Linked DNA regions of Parasedimentitalea psychrophila. The protein of the gene in region 2 interacts with the protein of the main gene of each other region in a pairwise test. Links are inferred from orthologs where the notes say so. Each region holds a gene or a part of one and is shown on either strand. Other genes may lie near its edges.

Region 1 (10,444 bases), 2.0 Mb from region 2 along the record:
CAGCAACAGTTGCGCCATCGGCTTGCCAACGATGTTAGAGCGACCAATAACCACCGCATTCAGGCCAGACAGGCTGCCGTGGTGATCACGCAGCATCATCAGGCAACCCAGCGGCGTACAGGGCACCATTGATTTTTGACCAGTGCCCAGCAGACCGACGTTAGAAATATGGAACCCGTCCACATCCTTGGCCGGAGCCACTGAATTGATGATCAGATCTTCGTTCAGATGCTTGGGCAGTGGCAGCTGCACCAGAATACCATGAACAGTTGGGTCGTTGTTCAGCTTATCGATGACCGCCAGCAGATCCGCCTCAGAGGTGTCGGCCTCCAGCTTATGCTCATAGGAGTTCATGCCGACCTCAGTGGTCTGCTTGCCCTTAGCGCGCACATAGACCTGGCTTGCCGGATCTTCACCCACCAGCACCACCGCCAGACCCGGCGTGATGCCGTTCTCGTCCTTCAGGCGGGCAACGTGAGCCGCCACTTTTTCACGCACAGTTGCGGCGAAACCCTTACCGTCGATGATAGTTGCTGCCATTATTCTCTTCCTTTTCCCCAGGCCCAGATCAAAGCCCGCTCATGTTTCCCGGATAACCCGCGCTTCGCGCGCAATCGACCAATCTATCAACTGCCGCCATAAGGTTTCCGCCAAATCGGGGTCCAATCCCCCGGCCCCGGCTGTGTTGCGCACCTTGGTGACCACATCTTCCACCCTCTCAGGTATCCGTGCTGGCCAGCCATTGATTTGTTTTAGCGCAATCGCCCGGTCGATATACTCTGCCCGGGTGGTCAAAAGCGCAATAAGACGCCCATCAAGAGCGTCAATTTCGGCCCTTAACGCGTCCATGTCCCGGCAGTCCTGTGGTGGTGTCAATTGAGTCATGTCTTAAAACTCCTGCGGCCCCGGGTTTCCCCGGGGCCGCAAAAAGCGCATATTCTGCCTTAGAACAAGCCTTGGATTTCGCCTTCGTCACTCAAACAAATGCTTTTCGCCGCTGGATTGCGCGGAAGACCCGGCATTGTCATGATGTCACCGCAGACTGCGACGATAAACCCAGCCCCCGCCGACAACCGCACTTCGCGAACCGGCACCGAGTGGCCAACCGGCGCACCGCGCAATGTTGGATCAGTCGAGAAGGAATACTGCGTCTTGGCCATGCAGACCGGCAGATTTCCATAGCCCTGATCTTCCCAGTCTTTCAACTGGTTGCGGATCTTCTGATCAGCCAGCACCTCGTCGGCGCGATAGATACGCTTGGCGATGGTTTCGATCTTCTCAAACAGTGGCATGTCGTCCGGATAGATCGGCGCAAAATTACCCATGTCCGCATCGGCAATCTCAGCCACACGGGTTGCCAGCTCAGCCGAACCTTCCGAGCCCAGTTCCCAGTGACGCGACAGGATCGCTTCTGAGCCCTGCGAGACCACAAAATCCTTGATCGCCTGCACTTCGGCATCGGAATCGGTGACAAAGTGGTTGATCGCGACAACCACCGGAACCCCAAAGGATTTCATGTTTTCGATGTGACGGCCCAGGTTGGCACAGCCAGACATCACCGCCTCGACGTTCTCTGTTCCCAGATCAGCCTTGGCAACACCACCGTTCATTTTCATCGCACGTACGGTCGCAACCAGAACCACCACCGAGGGGGCCAGGCCTGCTTTGCGGCACTTGATGTTCATGAACTTCTCGGCACCCAAGTCAGCGCCAAAGCCCGCCTCGGTGACAACATAATCCGCCACTTTCAGCGCCGTCTTGGTGGCAATGACCGAGTTACAGCCGTGGGCGATATTGGCAAATGGGCCACCGTGAACAAAGGCCGGGTTGTTTTCCAGCGTCTGCACCAGGTTTGGCTGCATCGCGTCTTTCAGCAGTACGGTCATGGCGCCATCGGCTTCGATATCGCGGCAATAGACTGGCGTCTTGTCACGACGATAGGCAACGATGATGTCACCCAGACGCTTTTCCAGGTCTTTCAGATTGTTGGCCAGACACAGGATCGCCATCACTTCCGAGGCAACGGTGATGTCAAAGCCGGTTTCGCGGGGGAAACCATTGGCAACGCCACCCAGGCTGGCGGTGATCTGACGCAGGGCGCGGTCGTTCATGTCGACCACCCGACGCCAGACAACACGACGGGTGTCGATTTCCAGATCATTGCCCCAATAGATGTGGTTGTCGATCATCGCCGACAGCAGCGAATGGGCCGAGGTGATGGCGTGGAAGTCACCGGTGAAATGCAGGTTCATGTCCTCCATCGGCACGATCTGTGCATAGCCGCCACCAGCAGCGCCACCCTTCATACCAAAGTTCGGACCCAAGGACGCCTCGCGGATACAAACCATGGCGTTCTTGCCGATGCGGTTCAGCCCGTCCCCCAGACCAACGGTGGTGGTGGTCTTGCCTTCACCGGCCGGAGTTGGGTTGATCGCGGTCACCAGGATCAGCTTGCCATCGGTGCGGTCTTGAACCGAGTTGATGAACGACTGGCTGATTTTCGCCTTGTCGTGGCCGTAAGGAACCAGATCGTTACTGGAGATGCCCAGCTTGGCGCCGATCTCCTGAATTGGACGCTTTTGCGCTTCGCGCGCAATCTCAATATCGCTTTTGTAGCTCATGGCCCTGGCCCCTGGTCTCAGATGTTGCAGTTTTTGCGGCATACTATCGCCGACACTCATCAAGCCATAGCTCTGATAGCCGTTTTGCAGAGCATGATTTCCGACATTTTCAGGACGCGAAACGGCGTAACTGCAACTCCAGACTGCAGATCTGAAATCCGCCTCGGGCCGTCATTGCGATTGTGGCGTCCAGGGCCTCTGATCCGGAATAAAAAGTCGCAACCTATCGCCAATCGCCAATCGCCCCGGCCGCTCGACCCAGCCAGTGATTCCCCGGCGGTTCTTCGCCGCCGGTTTGAATTTGGGACCAAATCCGGGGTGCTCCTTGTCAATTTCCCGCCCCGGAAATAGGCAAGGCCGGTTTTCCATATCCACCACCAGCGTCACCCCATCCGGGCCCTGCAACCGCGACGACGGCGGAATAAAGCTAAAGTCCGGAATGCCACGCAGCACGATCGACACCCCCAGATGCGCCGGGTCCAGTGCCTGCATCGCCATATCAGCCGCAATCAGGGCCAGCTCTTCCTCGGACAGAATGGTCAGCTGACGCACATTGCGGATTTCGGTGCCCTGCGGGTACAGATCCCTCACCCGAACACAGGAGGCGCGGTTGTGCCCCGCGTGGCGCGCCCCCGCATCGCCGTCAAATCCAAAATCCAGATGCGCCACCAGGGCGGCCCGAAGCCCCGCATCCGCAGCGACATGCCCCAACCAGGTAATCTCCCCCTGAAACTCAACTTCACGTAGTGTCGGCATATCACTCTCCCTGCAAATCCCCCTGGTCAGGGTTTCTTTTTGCTAAAAATACTCAAATCCACCCTAGCCCACAGGCTCAGCGCATAAAAAAGGCCCGGGCACCTATCAAGGTATCCGGGCCATTGTGTTTTGATATCAGGCCGAGGGTTCCGGCTCCATGTCGCCTTCGGGCGGCGCCTTCTTTGGCTTGGCCTTGGGTATAGCGGTGACCGAGGCATTGCCCTGATCCGCGTCATCGTCCTCGTCATCATTGGCGCTCGGCAACTCGCCGTTCATCACCCGCTTGATCTCTTCACCGGTCAGAGTCTCATATTCCAGAAGACCCTGCGCCAGCCGTTCAAAGCCTTCGGCATTGTCAGACAGAATTTTAAACGCCCGCTCATAACCATCATCAATCAGGCGTTTCACTTCGCCCTCAATCAGCTCTTTGGTCGCGGCTGAAACCGAGAAGCCGCCAGCGCCTCCATTGCTCTGATAACCCGCAGCGGCTTCCTGGTAGTCAATATTACCGACCGTATCGGACATGCCCCATTGCATCACCATCGCCCGCGCCAGTCCCGAGGCCTGCTGGATATCGCCCGCTGGCCCATTGGAGACTTCGCCGTCGCCGTATTTGATGATTTCGGCAGCCTTGCCCGCCATGCACATGGCCAGACGCTGGTGGCACTCTTCCTTGAACATGTTCAGACGGTCAAACTCCGGCAGGCTCATCACCATGCCCAGTGCCGATCCGCGCGGAATGATGGTCGCCTTATAGACCGGATCACATTTCGGCAGGGTAATCCCCACAACCGCGTGGCCGGCCTCGTGATAGGCGGTCATTTCCTTTTGCTCCTGGGTCATCACCATAGAGCGGCGCTCGGCCCCCATCATCACCTTGTCCTTGGCGCTTTCAAAATCATCCATGGTGACAAAGCGACGGCCAAGGCGGGCCGCCAACAGGGCCGCCTCATTGACCAGATTGGCCAGATCAGCGCCCGAGAACCCCGGTGTCCCCCGCGCGATAATACGCAGATCCACATCTGGTCCCAGCGGCGTCTTGCGGGCATGCACCCCCAAAATCTTCTCGCGGCCTTTGATGTCGGGGTTGCCAACAGTCACCGTACGGTCAAAACGACCGGGACGCAGCAAGGCAGGGTCCAGCACGTCTTTGCGGTTGGTGGCCGCCAGAATGATCACACCCTCGTTGGCCTCAAAGCCATCCATCTCCACCAGCAACTGGTTCAAAGTCTGTTCACGCTCATCATTGCCACCACCATAACCGGCACCCCGATGGCGACCGACAGCGTCGATCTCATCGATAAACACGATACACGGCGCATTCTTTTTGGCCTGCTCGAACATGTCACGCACCCGCGAAGCACCAACACCCACGAACATTTCGACAAAGTCCGAACCAGAAATGGTAAAGAACGGCACCCCGGCCTCGCCGGCAATGGCGCGCGCCAGCAGCGTTTTACCGGTGCCCGGAGGGCCCACCAGCAAAGCACCCTTGGGGATCTTGCCACCCAGGCGGCTGAATTTCTGCGGGTTGCGCAGGAACTCGACGATCTCTTCCAGCTCTTCCTTGGCTTCATCAATGCCAGCCACGTCATCAAAGGTCACCCGACCCTGTTTCTCGGTCAGCATCTTGGCCTTGGACTTGCCAAAGCCCATCGCGCCGCCTTTGCCGCCGCCTTGCATCCGGTTCATAAAGTAAACCCAGACACCAATGAGCAGCAGGAATGGCAGCAGCGTGATCAGAAACGCCTGAAACCCGGACTGGGTCTGTTTTTCAGCCCGCACAGGGACATTGTTCTCGATCAACAGCCTTGTGACCTCAGCATCTGTCGGTTTGATGGTCAGGTAGCTGTTGCCATCAGACCCGGCAAAGCGAATTTGCTCGCCATCGAGGATGACATTGGTCACCCCGCCGCCTTCAACTGCGGTGACAAATTCAGAAAAGGTCTTTTCCTGGCTCTGCATCGAGCTGCCCGAACCGCTGAACATATTGAACAGCGCCAAGACCAGTAGAAACAGAATGACCCAGAAGGCGATATTACGTGCGTTGCCCAAGGCAGCTCTCCTAGTTTTTGAGGCATGCCATTCGACACACCTGCTTTGATGCTAAAATAAGGATCATTCTGTCAGGTTCAATGCGATAAAAGCCCTGTATAGAACTCTTCGTCAGAAATTACCGCATTTACCGTCCATCCATTGGCCATTTTGGCCAGCGGCGCGGCGATCAGCTGCTGATTTCGCCACAAAGCGGGCGTCGCCTCCAGCAGCTCTCGCGGACAGCCAGAATCGCGCCAGTCCGGGCATAGCAACAGGCCCGCCTGCCCCAAGGGTCGCTGCTCCAGCTGCTGTGGGTCGCCGCCCTGAAAACACCAGCGCTTGTCCCAGACCGCATCCGCCGGTGCCACTTCATTGCGCACCGCATTATATTCACGACAGACCCAGATCTGCCCCCGGCGAGACAGAATACGACAGCCGCCCAGGGTCAATCCGCCGCCCCTGCGCACAACATCCAAAGCCTTGCCCATGACCCGCCGCCGCAGTGGATACTCGGCGCCCGAGACCCAGCGCAGGGCGCCCGACAGCAAGCGGTGGATGATCTCATCCGGCTGATCGCGCAGCCTGACTTCGTCAAAAGCCACGCCTCCACAGATCGTTTGCGCCAGCTCCCTTGCCAATTTAAATGCAATTAAATCAAGAGCTTCTTTAGCTTTTGCCATATTTTCGGCCACCGCTGACAGCGATTCGATGGTCAGCCCCAGCGGCGCTAGATCTTTCATCGCCTGACGCAGGCGCACCCGTTCAAAGCGTCGATCCTGATTGGAGGGATCCTCAACCCAGGTCAGATCATTCTGTGTCAGATAGCTGCGCAACTGGGCGCGTGTCACCTTGAGCAGCGGCCGCAGCAGGGTGATTTCATTCAGCGCGCGACGCTGCGGCATCGCCGCCAATCCGTCGACCCCTGCCGAACGCGCCAACCGCATCAAAACCGTTTCCGCCTGATCATCGGCGGTATGACCCAGCGCCAACACCGGTATCTGTCGGCGCTGTGCCCAGTCCCCCAGCAGCCGGTATCTGGCCCGGCGGGCCTGATCCTGAAGATTGCCCTCGCCCTGCCAGCCCTGCCAGAGCAAAATTTCGTGATCGACGGCCATTCGGCTCGCTATTGCCGCCACTTGCCGCGCTTCCTGCGCCGAACCCTCGCGCAGCCCGTGGTCAACGGTCGCAGCCAGAATTTCCACCTGGTGACCCTGAAAACACCGGGTCAGCAGGTGTAGCAAGGCCATCGAATCGCCGCCACCCGACAGCGCCACCCCCACACGGGGTGGCAACGCCCCCCGGATATCAGCCTGAAAATGAGCGCGGACTTCGGACAGAATATTCATGCTGTGTCGGTCAAGAACAGCTCAGCGTCGCCATTTCCTGTTCCGCTGCCAGAACCGCCGCGGTATCGGGAAAGCGCGCTTTGACCTCGGAGAGGGTCACGCAGGCCTGGCTGGATTGTCCCAGACGGCCCAGCGCGGCGCCCAGCTCAAACAGGGCTTGGGGCGCGATGGCACCTGTTGAATTGCCGGTAAAAGCGGCCAGATATGCGCGCGCCGCCTCGCGGGTGTCGCCCAAACCGTCCAGCGCCTTGCCCCGGTTGTAATGGGCCTCGGCGGCCAGCGGACTGCCGGGATAGGCAACGTCGAAACTGGCAAGCCGCGCCGCTGCATCCTGATAATTGCCCGCGCTCAGAGCCTGTTTGGCAGCGTCAAAATCCGCAAGTTCCCCCACCGCCAACTCATCCGAGGTATCAACCGGTGACTGACCATTCGGCGCTTGGGTTTCGGTGTCGCCGCCCAGCGTCGAGGTTTCCCCCAACTGGCTGATATCGCCACCCTCCAATTCGACCAGACGGAACTCCAGATCACCAATCCGGTTAGTGCCATCCGCCACCACGCGGTCGATCCGGTGTTCCAGCCGCTCGGTCTGCGAGGTCAGCCCCTGCAACGCGTTCTCTATCGCGCCAACCCGGTCCAGAACGGATTGACCGCCCAGACTGGTGCCCGGCGCCCCGGTGGTGGACAGCTCACGCTTCAACCGCTGGATTTCCACGTGCAGAACCGTCAACTCCTGACGGATATCAGCCAAGGTTTGCTGATCCTGCGCCCTTAGGCCTGCAGGAACAAAAGCAACGGCCGCGATCACGGCAAGAGCATAAAGACGCATGATTTACCCCGTTAACCCGCCGGTCAGAATGGTCACCGCCCGGCGGTTCTGCGAATAGCAGCTCTCGGCCGAACAAATCTCAAGCGGCCGTTCCTTGCCATAGCTCACCACCTGAATGCGGTTGCTGGCGACGCCACGCGACACCAGATACTCGCGCGCAACATTGGCGCGACGGGCGCCCAGGGCCAGGTTGTATTCCCGCGTGCCCTGCTCATCCGCGTGACCCTCAATGGTGGCGGTGTAATCGGTATTGGCCAGCAACCAGTTGGCCTGCGACAGCAGGATGCCCTGAGCCTCAGTTGTCAGCGAGGACTGATTCACCACAAACAACACCCGATCGCCGATCTCTTGCTGGAAATAGGCCGGGCTGGTCTGATCCGCCACGCCTCCCGCGCCACCACCGTTTAGGGTGCTGGAGTTGGAATTCCCCCCAGTCACGTTATCGCAAGCCGCAAGGGCCAGCGCCGAAGTGATAAGAATAACTTTTGTCAAACCGCTCATGATGTCAGCCTCATGCTTTTGTCTTATGTTCCGTTAACCCTATCACAGGCCAATTGGCCACGCTATGGGGGTGATTTTCTTCTTAATTCTGCAATGGCGACCAGGCCGGATCCGAACCCCCGTCCGGGGTGCGCACCGGTCTTAGATTGCGGCCCGAGATATCCACCGAATACAGCAAGGCACGCCCATTGGCGCCTTGGGTTTCCCGGGTGAACATGATCACCCGGCCATTGGGCGACCATGTTGGCCCTTCATCGAGGAACGAGGCGGTCAGCAGCCGTTCCTCGCTGCCATCGGTGCGCATCACGCCAATGTGGAACCGGCCCTTGTTCTGCTTGGTAAAGGCCAGCAGATCGCCGCGCGGTGACCAAACCGGAGTGCCGTAGCGCCCCTTGCCATGGCTGATCCGGCGCGCATCGCCGCCAGTTGCCGCCATCACATATAATTGCTGGCTGCCCGAGCGGTCGCTCTCAAACACGATCTGGCTGCCATCCGGCGAAAACGACGGCGCCGTCTCGATCGACGGCGCACTGGTCAGCCGGGTCAGCCTGCCACCGTTGATATCCATGGTGAAAAGATCGGTGTTGCCGCCCTGCGACTGCGAAAACACCACCGTGCGACCATCCGGCGAGAACCGCGGCGCAAAGCTCATGATGCCATCATCGGTGGACAGCACCCGGCGCTGGACCTTGCCGATATCCATCACGTGGATCTGCGGAAAGCCGCTTTCATAGCTGGTATAGAGCACCCGGTCGCCACTGGGGGAAAACCGCGGTGCCAGCACAATCGAGGCACTGTTGGTCAGGAACTGCACATTGGCACCATCATAATCCATGATCGCCAACCGCTTGCGACGGTCATTCTTGGGGCCGTTTTCCGAGACATAAACCACCCGGCTGTCGAAATATGCGCCCTCGCCGGTGATCCGGCTGTAGATGGTATCTGCCACTTTATGGGCCATCCGCCGCCAACCTTCGGTGGTGCCGGTGAACTGCAAACCACCGCCATCCAGCTCTTTGTCGGCGAACACATCGTAGCCCCGGAACCGCACCGTCAGCCGGTTGCCATTGACGCTGACCGCACCAGTGATCAGCGCCTGCGCGTTGACTGCCTTCCAATCGGCAAATTGCACTGTCGCGTTGAAATCGGTGACTTTTGAGATATGTGCCGAGGCCGGGATCTCGCGGAACAAGCCAGTGCCGCTCAGATCCGAGGCAATCACCCGTGAAATCTGCGCGGACATCTCGCTCGCCGAGGCGGTTTCGGCAATGAAACTGGGCACCGCATAGGGCAGCGGTTCGATGACACCATCGGTGATTTCAATCCGCAATGGCCCATTTTGCGCCACCGCAGAGGCAGCCGGAGCAAACACCGCCGCAGCCAGCAAAACACCTGTCAGAAAAATCCTCATTTGATCCGCATCCTTTCCGGATTGAATGTCATCTCAATATCACGCCATTGGCCGTATTTTTCAGGGGGAAGTTGGAACCCCTTTGCCCCGCAACGGATAATCGCCCGCCGCGCTGCCTCAAATGCCTGTTTCGCTGCAATGCCCGAGCCGCCAGTGCTTGACAGCATTCGGATGCTGCCAACCTCCGGCTTGCCGTCCTGACTTAACGATACGCCCACAACCACGGTGGTGCCCAGTGCATCAGTCGAAAGTGAGCCAACATTCCAACAATTTGACACGGATATGCGCAGCGCATCTTTCTCACCCGAGGTCAAAGGCGGCCCCGAGGGCACAGGGGCAATCACCTCACCGCCCCCTGCGATCGCCTCGGCGACCGCATCGGCGACGGCATCATTTTGCACATCAGCTGGCTGTTCAATTGGCGCATCTGCCACGGTTGGCTCCGCCGGCGCCTCAGGCGGCGTAACCCGTCTGGGTCGTGTCTTGGGCCGCAGCGATTGCCTCGGCGCAACGCTGGCCTGCTCGTCCTGTTCCTCGGCCTCGGTCACAATGCGATCACTGGCGGCTTCGGGCGCGGTTGCCTGCTGCACCTCTTGTTGCGTCTCGGCCCCTTCGTCCGGCGCGATCTCGGGCTGCACAATCTCGTCCACCGCAGTGTCCGGCGCAGGCGGCGCAATCGGAATGGGGGCCACCCGGTCAGCGGGCTGTGCGACGTGGCGCTCAATAGGCTCGGGCAGCGGGGGCACCACATCCGGCAGCGACGGAGGTTCCGGCGCTTGCGGCACCGGACTGGGCACCGGTTCTGGCTCTGGCTCTGGCCGAGCGGCAACTTCAGGATCCGGCGCAGGCGGCGCGATGGGCTCTGGCACCAGGGTCTCTGGCACCGCATCGCTCTGGGTCGCCACCTCAGGCACGGCGGGCTCCTGGCCCGGAAGTGACAGTGTGG
Region 2 (10,424 bases):
ACAGCGCCAGAGCCATTTGCGACGCAGCAGGGGATCGGCTGGACATTTACTATTCCGTTCTGTATTTGTTCTTGCCAAGTCCACCACCACAGGGTGTCCAGCAACGTCAGATCCATCCCTATGCCGCAGCCTCCGTCATATCGCCCCCCCAACTGGCCCCGCCCGCCCGGCTGCCTGATTGCCGCCCGCCTGGCCGAGCCGCCGGAAAACGCCCGTATCACGGTTGCCGGGCTGGTGATCCTGCGTCAGCGTCCCGGCACCGCCAAGGGGGTGATTTTCCTGACGCTTGAGGACGAAACCGGCATCATCAACATCATCGTCTGGCGCAAAATATACGAAGCATTTCGGCGCGCGGTGATCGCCGGACGATTGCTGCGGGTGACCGGCCGGCTGCAACGAGCGCATTCCGTGACCCATGTGATCGCCGAACAGATCGAGGACATCTCGCCGATGCTGGACCTGCTGCTAACCGAACAGGGACGCCAGGGTAACGACGCCTTTGCGCCGCTGCCGGATCTGGGCTAGTCTGCGCCAAACCGCCCGGCTGAGCAGCCACCAGAGGCCTTCGAGCATGACCCCGATCCGACCCTTTTTTGTGGCGGCCATCCTGCTGGCCAGCCTAAGCGCCTGCGCCCCGCCAGACGCCAATACCGCAACCGTCACCCGGGGCGGCCTGAACGCCCCTCCGGGGGCGGCGCCGGACAGTTGCTGGGGCAAGCAGACCAGGCCGGCGATCATTGAAACAGTCACCCATCAGGTGATGCTGCAACCGGCCGAGCTGCTGGCAGATGGCAGCGTGATCCGGCCGGCGGTGTTCAAAACCGAAACCCGGCAGGATATTGTCCGCCCGCGTCGCGAAAGCTGGTACCAAATCCTCTGCGCCGCCGATCTGACACCTGCGCTCATCGCCTCGGTGCAACGCGCACTGACCGCCCGTAAGCTGTATCACGGCGCCATCCATGGCCAGATGGACCGGGCCACCCGGGCCGCAGTGCGCCGCTATCAAAAGCCCCAGGGGCTGAACAGCAACCTGTTGTCGCTTGCAGCGGCCCGCCAATTGGGACTTGTTGCCATTGCAGGCTGATCACCCCTCAACCACTGTAAAACATCACTGCCGGCGCAGACATGGCGCCGCATATGGAATGGAGACCTCCAATGCCAGCCGATCACCTGCCTCAAACCGGTTTCCTGTCGGGCATTTCTGCCGAGCTGAGGCAGATGTTGGAAAGCCAGGCCAGTGAGGTCCGGCTAAAGTCCGGCGAAGTACTGTTTGAGCAGGGCGATCCGGGAGATGCGCTGTTTGCCATCACTGACGGGGCACTGGAGTTTTCGATCCTGTCGGCAGCCGGGCGCAAACTGTCCCTCGACATCATGCGACCCGGTGCGGTGTTTGGTGAAATTGCCCTGTTTGACCCCGGTGATCGCACCGCCACCGCCACCGCATTGGAGCCCAGCCGGGTTCTGCGACTGCGCAACCGGGATGTGCTGTCGCAGATTCTGCGCCACCCTGAACTGGCAGGCGATCTGTTGCGGCTGGCCGGTCAGCGCATGCGCTGGATGGGCAATCAGTACAACGAACAGGTCTTTCTGGCGATGCCGGTGCGGCTGGCCCGCAAGCTGTTGCACCTGACCTCTGAAACCGGAAGCAGCAGATTGGCGCTGTCGCAATCGGACCTCGCCGAGTTCATCGGAGCCACCCGCGAGGCAGTGTCCAAAACCCTGGCGGCGTGGAAACGCGCCGGCGTCATCGAGATCTCTCGCGGTGGCGTGGTTATCCTGGATCGCGCCGCCCTGGGCGGCTTGGCTGAACCCGAACTGATCTGACCGCGCCCAGCACCATCAAACGGCGGATCGTTGTAACACCCAGCCCCAGAACCAGGCTTTTGGCAGACCTTCCGGCAGAGCTTCGCTAACGGTCTTTTGCTCTCGATCCAGGCGGAAACTCTCAAGAATATTAACGCCCCCTACAGAACTAAACACGGCCTCGGCCTCCTGCCTGATCCAGTATTTGACGACGGTTCCAGTATCATTGCGAACGTATCCCAGTGGATTGTTATACCATTCGGACCAGCTGTCCATTTTCTCCACCATTGCCCCTCCCCGCTTCCGTCCGGGGCGCTTTTTGAGTTGCCGCAAGCATCGCGGCGTGTTTGAAAACGGTCAAAAAATAATTTCTGCGGTCAAATTCTCTTTGGTCAAATTCACGGCTTCATAATAAAAAATTCAAAATTGATATATGGACGACCCCGTCCAATCAAGGCCATTGATGAAATTGCCCCAGCGCTATGGCGACCTCGATTATTTTTCCTTTTTTCAAACTCCTGTGAACTGGGTCACAGACCGCAACGCAATATCAATGCACAGTCACACCAAGGCGGGGCACGCCTGTTCCATCCCGTTGCCTCGTCCCTCCCAATTAGAGCCATGTGCCCCTCGCACATGGCTCTTTTTCTGTATTTCCCCTAAAATTTCCCCTGCCCCGTAAGACGAAAAAAGGCCAGGCGTTATGCCCGGCCTTTAAAATCTAACCCTGTGACGCGGTTACTTGCCCAGGTTCAGCGCAACAAACCGGGGTTGTCCATTGCGGCGTACCAGCAGCAACAGCGACTTGCGCCCGGCTTCTCTGGCCTCGGCGATGCGGTCTTCAAAATCAGCAATCACCATGACTTTCTGCTGACCGGCTTCGGTGATGATGTCACCTCCACGCAGACCTTTTTCCCAGGCCTCCGAGCTTTCGTCTACCGACAAGATAACCACACCATCGGTGCCTTCAGGCGCATTCAGCTCGCCGCGCATCTCCTCGGTCAGCATGCCGATTGTCAGCCCCAGCAACTCCTTCTCGGCGACTTCAGGCATTGCGTCATCGTCAACAGGGGCGGTGCCGGCATTGCGTTCGGCGTCTTCGCGCCGCCCCAGGGTGACCAACAGGGTTTCAGTGCCGCCATCCCGGTGCACCACAACCCGTACAGCCTTGCCGACTTCGGTGGCGCCAACCTGCCTCACCAGCGCGCGGGTATCCTTCACTTCGACACCGTCAAAAGTCAGGATCACGTCACCCGCCAACAGGCCGGCCTCTTTGGACGGGCCCTCGGGCACATCTGTGACCAGCGCCCCGGCGGCATTGGCCAGACCAATGGCCTCGGCCAGATCGTCATCCACATCCTGAATGCGAACGCCCAGCCAGCCCCGGCGGGTTTCACCAAATTCTTTTAGCTGGTCGACAACCTTGCTGACCACATTCGACGCCATTGAAAAGCCAATCCCAATCGAGCCCCCATTGGGCGACAGGATCGCGGTGTTCACGCCGACAACGTCACCGTCCATATTGAACAGCGGCCCGCCCGAGTTGCCCCGGTTGATCGCCGCATCGGTCTGGATGTAATCATCGTATGAGCCGCTGAGTTCACGATTGCGGGCCGACACGATCCCGGCGGACACCGAGAACCCCTGCCCCAGTGGATTGCCCATCGCCACAACCCAGTCGCCAACCAGCGCGGTGTCACTGTCGCCAAAAGTCACAAAGGACAGCGGGATTTCCGCGTCGACCTTGAGCAGCGCAATATCGGTCTTCTCATCGGTGCCGATCAATCTGGCCGGCAGCAATTCCTTGGGCTGCCCAGCGCCGGGGAAGAACTCAATCTCGATTTCATCGGCACCGGCGATCACATGGTTGTTGGTGACGATATAGCCGTCCTCAGAGATCACAAATCCCGATCCCAGCGCCGACGAGCGGCGCGGTCTGCGGCTTTCGCCATTGCCATTGCCGTTGTCGTTGCCGTCGCCATTGCGGTCCTGAAACTCGCGAAAGAAATCCTCAAACGGAGATCCTTCGGGCACGATGCCCTGTGGTCCGGTCCGGCCCTCGATAACCGTTGTGGTGGTAATATTGACCACGGACGGGCTGATTTTCTGAGCCAGCGGCGCAAGGCTTTCAGGGCGTGCCTGGGCCACCATTGCCTGGGCCAAAATCAACATGGTGGTCACCAACGTCAGCCACATCAGCCGACGGCCATTGGCCGGTCGGTCTTGGCTGATTGAAACTGCTTTTGCCTGAGCCTGCACGGATCTACTCCTTATCATTGTTGCGCTCCTCCTTTTGAACCAAACGGCGGGTCCAAAACCTGGTCTCTGGTCTGGTCCCCGGCCTGGTCCCTGGGAGGCCTGAAAGACAATGTAGTCACTTCCGCGCTTGCCGCAATAAATGTTGCACATATTCAATTTGAAGTGAGCGAGGTTACAGTCAAAGCCGCGCAATCCGGCCACTGGATGCGCTAAAATCCGCCCATCGACTGCCCCAGATTACAGTGCAGCCGCCAAGGGCCGGCCTACGCGCCCAAAAGATGTGCAATCCACAGCAGGACCAACCCCAGACCCATCGCCATGGCGCCAATCTGACGCCGCTCATTCAGGCCCAACTGCCGCATCATCTGCAACAGTCGTTCAACAAGAGAAGGGGCCAGCACATAGGCCAGCCCCTCTACTATAAACACCAGCCCAAGGGCCAGAAAGATCATCGCCATCAGTTGGCTGCGGGCCCAGTCGAGGACTTCAGATAGTTGAAGAACTCTGAATCGGGTGACAGCACCATCGAGGAATTGCCCTCCAGCATCGACGCGCGATAGGCGGCCAGTGTCCGGTAGAACTCAAAGAACGCGATATCCTTACCGTAAGCTTCGGCAAAGATCGCGTTGCGTCGGGCATCGGCCTGACCACGGATGATCTCGGCTTCACGCTCGGCCTCAGACACCAGTTCGACCTGAGTACGGTCGGCTTGGGCGCGAACCCGCTGCGCGGCTTCCTTACCACGGGCGATCTCGTCTGCGGCTTCACGTTCCCGCTCGGCGCGCATCCGGGCGAATGTCGCTTCCAGGTTGGCCTGTGGCAGATCGGTGCGTTTCAACCGCACGTCGATCACCTCAAGTCCCAGAGAGCGGGCCTGAAGAATGGCACCGTTGCGAATGCGCAGCATCAGCGCCGCCCGGTCGGATGACAGGATGTCATTGGAGCTGACCGAACCCAGAACCTCACGGATTTCCGCCCGCAGGATCGAATCGAGCCGGTTTTCAGCCACGGCGATGCCACCGGCACCCACCGCTTGGCGGAACTGACGGATATTGGCGATGCGGTAGCGGGCAAAGGCGTCAACCACCAGGCGGCGATCATCCAGCGGAGTAATCTCCAATGGGCCAACTTCGCGGCTCAGGATGCGGTCGTCATAGGTCACGACCTCCTGGATCAGCGGGATCTTGAACGCCAATCCGGGCTCTTCCTTGACCGCAACAACCCGACCAAATTGCAGCACCAGCGCCTTTTCACGCTCGTCCACGATGAACACTGCCGACAGGCCCGCCACGATGGCAAGCACCAGCAGGGGCAAGAGAAATGTAGTTTTCCGCATTAGTTGCCCTCCGTCCGGCGTAATTCGTTCAGCGGCAGATAGGGCACGACACCCTGACCGTTACCACCAGCAGTGTCATCCAGGATGACCTTGTCGACCCGGCTCAGAACCACTTCCATGGTTTCCAGATACAGGCGCTTGCGCGTCACTTCTGGTGCCTTGAGGTATTCCTCCAAAACCGCAGTGAAACGGCTTGCTTCACCTTCAGCTTCGTTCACCACCTGGGCACGATAGCCTTCGGCCTCTTCCAGCGTCTGGGCAGATGAACCACGAGCGCCAGCCAAGATCTGGTTGGCATAGGCATCAGCCTGCTTTTCCAGCCGGTCACGTTCCTGACCTGCCGATTGCACGGCGCGGAAGGCATCTTTGACGGGCTCTGGCGGATCGGCACCGTCAAAGTTGACCCGGATGATGTTGACGCCACTGTTATAGCTGTCCAGCGTTGACTGGATCAGCTCTTGCAGACTGTCCGAAATAATACCCCGGTCCCGGTTGAGGATCGGTGCCAGTTCCGACTGGGCGATGATTTCACGCATCGCCGATTCAGACACCGCCTGAATGGACTGCTGTGGATCGCGCAAATTGAACAGAAATTTGGCCGGATCGTTGATGTTCCAGACCACCTGGAAATCAATGTCGATGATGTTCTCATCACCGGTCAGCATTAGCCCGGCATCATTGCCGCGCGAGCCCGCCCCGATTGTCTCGGTCTGTTCCACCTTGACCGGGATCACCTCGGCGGTGACCAGTGGCCATGGGGCAAAGTTCAGGCCCGGCTCGCCGGTGGCAGAATATTTGCCCAGAAACAGTTCAACCGACTGTTCTTCGGGTTTGACCGTGTAAAAGCTGGCCATGCCCCACAGAACCGCAGCGCCAAGCAGGCCCAGCCCGACGGTGCCTTTGGTGAACAAGGGGCCCGAAGCGCCAGAGCCGCGATTGCCGCCGCCCTGACCACCGCCGCCACGTCCGCCCATCAGCACCCGCAACTGTTCCTGGCCTTTTTTCACCAGCTCGTCGATCTCAGGGATCTGCGGACCGTCATCACCGGGACGTTTACCGCCACCGTTGTTGTTGTCGCCGTTGCCCTTGTTGCCTCCGCCACCGGAAGAGCCTCCGCCCCCCCAGGGACCACCACTGTTGCCCGACATATTATCCTATCCCTATCTCGCCGCGAGTTGCGGCATTTGTGCTAACCTGTGGTCTAAACGCCGAAATTCAAGCGCTGCGCACAGGTGTTTTCAGTGTTACCAGTTCTTCGGACATGGTCGGGTGAACCGCCACTGTCCGGTCGAAATCTTCCTTAGTCGCGCCCATCTTGACCGCGATGCCCGCCAGCTGGATCATCTCACCGGCGCCCGGTGCGACGATGTGACAGCCCAGAACCTTGCGGCTGGCCTTGCTGACCACCAGTTTCATCAAAACACGTTGGGCGCGTCCCGCAAAGGCCTGTTGCATCGGCTTGAAGCTGGTCGAGTAGACTTCGATCGGCTCCTGCTCGGCCGCCTCTTCCTCGCTCAGCCCCACGGTGCCCATTTCCGGCTGGGTAAAGATGGCCGTAGGGATCAGCGCGTGATCCGGCTTGGTGGGGTTGCCCTTGAACACGGTCTCAACAAAGGCCATGCCCTCGCGGATCGCCACCGGAGTAAGGTTCACCCGGTCGGTCACATCGCCAATGGCATAGACCGATGGCACCGCAGTCTGGCTGTAGTCATCCACCACGATCTCACCTTTGCGGCCCCGTGCGATGCCCAGCGCCTCGAGCCCCAGATCATCTGCATTGGGCGTCCGACCGGTGGCAAACATCACCTGATCAAACAACCGCTCCTCACCGTTGGTCGCCTTGACCCAGACCTGATCGCCCTCACGGCGCATCTCCAGCACATTGGTGCCCAGATGCACGTCGATGCCCGCCTGGCACATCTCTTCACAGACCAGCCCGCGCGCCTCGTCGTCAAAGCCCCGCAGGATCTGCGCGCCCCGATAGAACTGCGTGGTGTTGACGCCCAGGCCGTTCATGATGCCGGCAAATTCACTGGCAATATAGCCACCGCCAACAATCAGCATCGTCTTGGGCAGCTTCTCCAGATGAAAAATCTCATTTGAGGTGATCGCCAGTTCGGCACCGGGAATGTCGGGTTTCACCGGATGACCGCCGGTGGCGATCAGGATGTGCTTGGCGGTTTTACGGGTGCCGTCGGACAGCTCCACAGTATGGGCATCCACCAGCTTGGCACGGGCGTCGAATGTCTCCACGCCGTTGTTTTTCAGGATGTTGCGATAGATGCCTTCCAGCCGGTCCAGCTCGGCGTGCATCTTACCGCGAAAATGATCCCAGTTGAACGCGCCGGGTTTGATGTCCCAGCCATAGGCCTGCGCATCTTCGACCATGCTGGCGTATTCGCTTGCAAACACCATCAGCTTCTTGGGCACACAGCCGCGGATCACACAGGTGCCGCCGTAACGGTCCTCTTCGGCCAGCGCCACCTTGGCACCGGTCTCCCCCGCCGCCACCCGCGCCGCCCGCACGCCGCCCGAGCCGCCGCCGATGACAAAAAGATCATAATCAAAACCCATGGTCGTCTTTCCTTAGTCCGTCAGGTCGGTGAACAGGTTGTCGCTTTCGACAAAATCCAACCGGTCATGTGTCACTGTGCCTTCATTGATGTCGCGCACCTCGACCTTGCCATCGCCATAGCCGATCACGACGGTGTCACAGATATCAATGAACAAGCCGTTTTCAACCACCCCCGGCATTTGGTTCATCACCAGGGCCAGCTGGCGCGGATTGCCAATACGCTGCAGATGCAGATCCAGAATATGGTTGCCCTCGTCGGTGATAAAGGGCCGGTCACCGTTCATGCGCAGGGTGGCGGACCGCCCCATGACATCCATGGAAATAAGGGTTTCCTCGATCAAAGCATGGGTGGTCTGCCAGCCGAACGGGATCACCTCGACGGGCAGTGGAAAGGCCCCCAGTGTTCCGACCTCTTTACTGATGTCGGTGATCACCACCATTTGATCGCTTGCCGTCGCAACAATCTTTTCCTGCAACAACGCACCGCCGCCACCCTTGATCAGGTTCAGATCACCGTCGAATTCGTCGGCCCCGTCAATGGTCAGGTCCAGCCACCTGGCCTCATCCAGCGAGATCACCTCAATGCCAACTTCGCGCGCCAACTCGGCGGTGCGGGTCGAGGTGGGGACACCTTTGAACTTCAGCCCTTCATCGCGCACCATTTCCCCCAGACAGCGCACCAGCCAGGCGGCGGTTGATCCGGTGCCCAGTCCAACGCGCATACCATCTTCGACAAAATCGGCGGCCCGTTTGGCGGCCACAAATTTGGCCTTGTCGATGGGGGACAGTTCTCCGGTCATGGCAGTGACTCCGTAGGGATGTTTCACCGGGTTATAGGCAAAGCGCGCCAAGGTTGCGAGGAACAATTCACGCCCCTGACTCTGGTCTCGATTTTGGCCAGGTTGCAATTGAGTATTTACAAAAAGATGAAACACTCCCCCAGACCTTCATCTTTGTACAAATACTCAATGTCGCGGTCAGACAGGCCGCGCCGCCAATCAGGCCCTCGACGGCTGCCGAGGCATCCGACAGGCGGCGCAAATTTCGTGTTTCCGATGGGAAACGACGCAATTGGACATCGGGTTTACCGGCCCCTGGTTTAGGACTAGCGCCATGATAAAGCGCTATCGCCTACACTACGCCCCCGACAATGCCTCGCTGGTGATCCGGCTGGCATTGGAAGAACTGGGACAAGACTATGAGACTGTGCTTGTCGACAGGCAGGCGCAGGCGCAGCGCAGTGCCGCCTACCGGGCGCTCAATCCCAGCGGGCTGATTCCGGTGCTGGAAACCCCGGACGGGCCGATGTTTGAAACGGCGGCCATTCTGCTGTGGCTCTCCGACCGCCATGGCGCATTGGCGCCAGCTGTGGACAGTGACCAGCGGGCGGGGTTTCTGAAATGGCTGTTCTTCACCTCGAACACCCTGCATGCGGACCTGCGCATTCTGTTTTACCCAGAGCACTATATTGGCACCGACCTGACACAGCAGCATCAGTTGCGCCGCGTCCAGCGTCAGCGCCTGCACAGCCACCTGAGCCATATTGACGCTGCCGCCGCGCAAAGACCCAGCTGGCTTGGCGGTGATGAGCCGTCGGTTCTGGATCTTTACCTGGCCTGTCAGCTGCGCTGGATGGCGCTTTATCCGCAGGGGAGCGACCGCAGCTGGATGGTGCTGGCGCAGTATCCGAACCTGCAGGCCATCTGCACCAAGCTTGAGCTGCGCGCCTCCGTTTCAGCCGCCCGTTGTGCCGAAGGCCTTGGGGCGACCCCGTTCACCAGCCCGTTTCTAGCCAAACCTCCCGAAGGGTCCCCCACATAATGTTCCTCTCTGTTTTTGACATGTTCAAAGTCGGCATCGGCCCATCGTCGTCACATACCATGGGGCCAATGGTGGCGGCCGCGCGTTTTCTCGACCTGATGCGCGCCTCGCCGTTTGAATTCCACGGGGTCAGAGCCTCGCTGCATGGCTCGCTGGCCTTTACCGGCGCCGGCCATGCCACCGACCGCGCCACCATTCTGGGGCTGGCCGGTTTTCTGCCCGAGACCTATGACGATGCCAAGGCCGAGGCGGCGCTGACGGCGATCCGGGCCCAGAAGCTGGTGCAGCCCGAGGGGCTGGGGGATCTGCGTTTTGATCCGGACACTGATATGGTCTTTGACTATGATCATACGCTGCCCGGCCATGCCAATGGCATGATACTGATGGCCACCGATGCGCAGGGCGATGTGTCGCTGCAGCAGGTCTATTATTCCGTCGGCGGTGGCTTTGTGCTGACCGAGGAAGAGCTGGCGAGCGGCAAGGACACCGACGAAGGGGCTCCGGTTCCCTTCCCATTCAAATCTGCCGTCGAGATGCTGCAGATGGCAAAATCCAGCGGCAAGACCATTGCCGGCATGAAACGCGCCAATGAGGTGTCGCGGGGTTGCGCGCAAAGCCTGGCCAAGGGCA

Evidence for each region.
Region 1: the proteins of hflK (region 2) and ftsH interact in binary tests that used the Escherichia coli proteins (3 or more experiments, as listed by UniProt). The link is inferred for Parasedimentitalea psychrophila from one-to-one orthologs.

Annotation. Positions count from the first base shown.
Region 1 is NZ_CP127247.1:628,507-638,950, forward strand. Bases 2,973-5,926 are described here. They hold ftsH (ATP-dependent zinc metalloprotease FtsH), read right to left. Parts: upstream 5,433-5,926; coding sequence 3,513-5,432; downstream 2,973-3,512. Other genes in these bases: QPJ95_RS03115 (MOSC domain-containing protein), read right to left, coding at 2,973-3,377; tilS (tRNA lysidine(34) synthetase TilS), read right to left, coding at 5,510-5,926. Outside these bases: bifunctional methylenetetrahydrofolate dehydrogenase/methenyltetrahydrofolate cyclohydrolase FolD, read right to left, coding at 1-540; QPJ95_RS03105 (chorismate mutase), read right to left, coding at 580-885; QPJ95_RS03110 (formate--tetrahydrofolate ligase), read right to left, coding at 945-2,621; more of QPJ95_RS03115, read right to left, coding at 2,793-2,972; more of tilS, read right to left, coding at 5,927-6,760; tol-pal system protein YbgF, read right to left, coding at 6,771-7,586; peptidoglycan-associated lipoprotein Pal, read right to left, coding at 7,590-8,087; Tol-Pal system beta propeller repeat protein TolB, read right to left, coding at 8,170-9,498; QPJ95_RS03145 (energy transducer TonB), read right to left, coding at 9,495-10,444. UniProt on the Escherichia coli protein: Acts as a processive, ATP-dependent zinc metallopeptidase for both cytoplasmic and membrane proteins. Plays a role in the quality control of integral membrane proteins.
Region 2 is NZ_CP127247.1:2,647,910-2,658,333, reverse strand. The notes cover bases 4,473-7,406. They hold hflK (FtsH protease activity modulator HflK), read right to left. Parts: upstream 6,547-7,406; coding sequence 5,398-6,546; downstream 4,473-5,397. Other genes in these bases: gor (glutathione-disulfide reductase), read right to left, coding at 6,614-7,406; hflC (protease modulator HflC), read right to left, coding at 4,520-5,398; QPJ95_RS12930 (DUF2065 domain-containing protein), read right to left, coding at 4,473-4,520. Also shown: QPJ95_RS12955 (OB-fold nucleic acid binding domain-containing protein), read left to right, coding at 121-525; QPJ95_RS12950 (peptidoglycan-binding domain-containing protein), read left to right, coding at 572-1,084; QPJ95_RS12945 (Crp/Fnr family transcriptional regulator), read left to right, coding at 1,156-1,824; QPJ95_RS12940 (hypothetical protein), read right to left, coding at 1,840-2,091; QPJ95_RS12935 (Do family serine endopeptidase), read right to left, coding at 2,542-4,080; more of QPJ95_RS12930, read right to left, coding at 4,326-4,472; more of gor, read right to left, coding at 7,407-7,972; ribose-5-phosphate isomerase RpiA, read right to left, coding at 7,985-8,773; QPJ95_RS12905 (glutathione S-transferase family protein), read left to right, coding at 9,087-9,794; QPJ95_RS12900 (L-serine ammonia-lyase), read left to right, coding at 9,794-10,424.